Regions from separate parts of the Corynebacterium sp. c7Ub_26 genome, predicted to be linked through region 2. Evidence: riboswitches for the same ligand, from Rfam matches in the RefSeq annotation. Region 2 holds a riboswitch; the other holds the start of a gene.
The links. Region 2 has a riboswitch for cobalamin ahead of ACWORE_RS10345 (CbtB domain-containing protein). Riboswitches for the same ligand answer to the same signal wherever they lie in the genome.
Positions count from the first base shown of each region.

Region 1 (2,204 bases), on a different contig from region 2:
TAACCAGGAATGGTTAAAGCGCCATCATTAAGGGAAAGCGCGTCGTCGAAAAGCTCGGTCAACTTTAAATCAGTGACAGTTCCCATGCCTTCGCAGGTCACGCATTGCCCGCCGATCACAGTGAACCGTTTGGCCTTACCTTTTTTCTGCCCCGCTTTCTTGATTGCGCCGCCGCCCGTCACCGTCGGCTGATTAAATGAATATGCCTTAAGCCCACCAATATGAGGTTCGGCAACACGGCTAAATAACAACCGTAAATAAGCCAAAGCATCGGTAACAGTGCCGACGGTGGACCGCGGACCACCACCCAACGACGACTGATCCACACTGATGGCCGCCGTGATCCCCTCAATACGATCAACGTCGGGCCTGCTGGGAGCTTGCATAAACCCCTGCACAAACGCGTTATACGTCTCGTTAATGCTGCGCTGCGCCTCCGCGGCGATCGTGCCGAACACCAGCGAACTCTTGCCCGACCCCGACACACCGGTAAAAACGGTGAGCTTCCGTTTCGGGATATCGACGGTGACATGGCGCAAATTGTTTTCCGACGCCCCGACGACGCGAATGACATCGTGCAATTGCTGAGCACTGTTTGAATGAGCGCCGGCTGAAGGGGCTGCAGTTCGTGTCGACGTGTTCTGAGTAGCCACCCTCTTCACTGTAGTTGCACCCATAGGTCTAAAAAGGTTTCCTAATGCCGCGAGTGATCCGCGCCACTGCGTACGCCACGTCATCCCACCGTTTACGATAGATAACGCGATAAGTTCTTCTGCCCCGCGAATGGCATTGGCCCTCTCGTGGAGCAGAAAACCCAGGGAATCCGGTGAGAATCCGGAACTGTCCCGCAGCGGTATGTGAGAAAACCAAACGACACGATGATGCACTGGTGACCTCCCCGCCCCGGAGAGAACTGGGAAGCAGTGTCAATCAGGTTCCGCCCCGGATGACCACACCCTCACGGCCATCAGGAACAGCGCACCCAATCAGGCGCCAGCGGAGTGCTCACGAGTCCGAATACCTGCTTATCGTCGCGGAGCCCGCCGGGCCCGTGTGTCCACCACTGACGAGGATCAGGAATGACATTCACAACACTTGGCGTGCCACGCATCGGTCCACGCCGCGAACTCAAACGCGCTTGCGAAAAATACTGGAAATCGGGATCAGCGGGTGGAGAGGATGCAGCCCACGAGCGGTCAGCCCAAGAACATGCTTCCCACCTGGCCCGCACTGCCTGGGAACTCACTACGAAATACACACAGAACCTCGCCTCAGCCGGCATGGCATCCGTTCCCACCTTGGGACGCAGCTACTACGACGCCGTGCTGGACATGAGCGCCTACCTCGGCGTCCTCCCCGCACGATTCAACACAATCCCCGACCACACAATCCCCGACCGTGAGCCAACGATGTCGATACCCGATCGACTACCGCGCGATGTTGATCGTCGCTTCGCCACCGCCCGCGGGACGTCGGATCTTCCCCCGTCGGCAATGACCAAGTGGTACGACACCAACTACCACTACATCGTTCCTGAGCTCAGCGTCGACACGAAGTTTGATCTGACTATCGACGATTTTCTTGCCGACGTCACCGAGCTGCTGAAGACCGCCAACGTGCGACCCGTGTTAGTCGGCCCGTTCACCTATCTGACCTTGGCTGACCACGCAGCCGACGATGACCTCGACGGCCTGTGGCAACCGCTGATCGATGCCTATGTGGAATTCATCACGCGCTTGGGTGCCACCGGGGTGGAATGGGTGCAGCTGGACGAGCCGCAATTGACGTGCGACGTCACCGACGCCGATGCCGATCGCGTCCGGTCCGCCTACACGAAGCTCGCCGAGGCAGCCGGAAAAGCCGACGTCAAACTGCTCGCCGCCACCTACTTCGGCCCCGGCGATCATGCCCTCGCTGCGCTGAAGGGCACTGGCGTCAACGGCATCGCCGTCGACCTCATACCGAGCCAACAAACCCCCACGCGGAGCGCCACCAGCAGTAGCAACGCCCGCGGGGACGCGGCACAAGATGACGCCGTCCCGTCCTGGCTCGATGCATGGACAGGCGAGGAAACACTCGTCGCGGGAATTGTCAATGGCCGCAACGTCTGGCGCACCGATATCGAACAAGCGTTGCGCACGCTCAAAGAACTAGCCGAGCGCGGGCCGGTGGTGGCCTCGACGTCGTGCTCCCTCCTCCATGTC
Region 1 covers NZ_JBSNBL010000004.1:28,846-31,049, forward strand. Annotated here, with positions in the region: gene ACWORE_RS07555 (ATP-binding cassette domain-containing protein) at 1-677, opposite strand, end outside; cobalamin riboswitch at 768-1,043, shown strand; gene metE (5-methyltetrahydropteroyltriglutamate--homocysteine S-methyltransferase) at 1,080-2,204, shown strand, end outside.
Region 1: another riboswitch for cobalamin. It lies ahead of metE (5-methyltetrahydropteroyltriglutamate--homocysteine S-methyltransferase); the one in region 2 lies ahead of ACWORE_RS10345 (CbtB domain-containing protein).

Region 2 (2,204 bases):
CTCCTTGTGGGGGCACATTGGGGGATTGCTGACGGGTGCCCTGATGGCCATCGCGATCTACGGAGCACAGATTGTGACCGGTATTCGCGGGCCGGGCCGACGCGTGGGACGGTTCGTCGCTGCTGGTCTAGGCACTGCGGGTATGGCGCACGGTGTTGGCTCGATGTCGAATGGCGCCTCATTGCTCGGTGGTGCTGGAGGCCCCATGATGGGTGCCGGTGGGTTGCAGCGAAGGCTTATCGCGCGACTGTCAGCGTCGGTAGCTGTGTTTGTGGTCGGTTGTGGAGCGATGGTGGTTTACATCGCACAGGTTCACTCCGCTTTTGGTGTTTGAGGGCACTGCACCTTCAAGAGCGCTGGAGCATCTGATCCCGACGGGCACGATCCCGGGGTAATTGTTCGAATTGGGTGGGTTTACCGGTGAAAATTAGCATCTGGGTTACCAAAAGGCGGGGATAGGGTCTAGAGTTGGTATGTACAAGACGATGAGGAACCCGGTGAGAATCCGGGGCGGTCGCGCCACTGTGACTTCGTTAGCGGTTGGGTAGTACGCCTGGTCAACCTGGTCGTTCCAGGAAGAGACAGCCCAATTATTGGATCCGCTGGGGTGAAAACTTCAGTTTGTGATTGTGCCTAACGAAGCAGCCAGATACTCGCGTTTTGTATTTACTTTCTTTGTTACGCGTCATATCAAAAGGAGTTGCTGCTGTTGGCTGATTTATATTTTTCTCTTGTGAAAGTAGGCGGAGATTAGTTCACGCCCATCACAAATTTCTCAAACTAGGATAATTCTTTTCATCTAGTGTTGTTACTCCATAAGGGAACGCCCAGGCAGGCGCGTGGTCTCGTATGCCAGGGCGTTTCTTCACTTTCAGTATTGAGGTCTACACTCGCGTAGGAATACACATTTTTTCCGGAAGAGGAAGTGTTCTTTATGACTGATTCATCACTTCATGCCGCTCAGCCAACCTCCGCATCTCGCACGTCGGCACGTTCGCTTGCAGAAGCCATCGATGTTCCTTCGTCATTTGTGTGGTTATTCTCTGCATTGGTTATTGGCCTGTTGGTGTACTACTTCGTTGGTATTGACCAGGGGGCTACCAGTGTCTTTGGTAACGACATGCACATTCATGAGTGGGTACACGATTCCCGCCACTTCTTGGGATTCCCCTGCCACTAATCTTCGCGTCATCACCAGTTTGCCTTGGTGGACGCCCGTATTTGGAGTTAAAAATGGAACGCCAATTCGTTCTACGTTGCGGGGGTTTCGGTTTACTTGCCGGACTTTTGTCGTTCATTTTCGCCAGGCTGTGGGCGGAGCCAATCACCGGTCGGGCCATTGATTATGAAAGTGGACGTGACGAAGCCCAAGAAGCCCTCGATAAAGCCGCTGGTATCGCCACTGGTGGCGATGAGACTGAACTGTTCAGCCGCACAATTCAATCGACCGTGGGTATCGGTACTGGCATGGTCCTTATGGGGCTAGCCCTAGGCTTGCTATACGCGGTAGTGTTCAGCCTTTACCTCCGATACGCCAAGCCGACCAACATCCGGGGCGCGGCTATTGGGGTTGCAGCCGCGATGTTTGCCTGCCTCTATGTCGTGCCATGCTTGAAGTACCCGTCGAATCCGCCGGCTGTCGGTAACCCGGATACGATTAAACAGCGCACGTGGCTTTTCCTCACGATGATTGTCGCGTCTGTGGTCGTCATGATCGGGGTTGTTTTCCTGCACAAGGTTCTGTCCGCGCGCATGGATTCATGGGTTGCTTTCCTCATCTCCGCAGTTGTTTTTGCAGTCATAATGTACGCGTTTAGCCGGTTACTTCCACCCTTGGGGCACCTGCAGGCCAACATTGATGAACTTGGTCGACATAATTCCGAGACACCTCTTCCCCTGAGAGACTCGGATGGGAAGATTGTGTATCCAGGGTTCCCAGCGGATGATTTGTATTATTACCGTCTCTACTCATTCATGGCCCAATGCATCCTCTGGGGTGTGATTGGATTTGGCACGGCCTTGGTGTCGAAGAAGGCTATTAATAAGGCCGCCCTTCAGGCTGAAAAAGAAAAAGTCGCAGCCTAAATTTAGACCTCACAACCGTTCCGCGTAGCTATGTAGTGCAATACGTAGCTACGCGTTGTCATATTGGTAGATATGTCGTGTGTACCGGTATATCTGTGGGTTCATCGGGATTTGTGACC
Region 2 covers NZ_JBSNBL010000007.1:59,959-62,162, reverse strand. Annotated here, with positions in the region: gene ACWORE_RS10350 (rhomboid family intramembrane serine protease) at 1-334, shown strand, start outside; cobalamin riboswitch at 442-675, shown strand; gene ACWORE_RS10345 (CbtB domain-containing protein) at 935-1,180, shown strand; gene ACWORE_RS10340 (CbtA family protein) at 1,234-2,085, shown strand.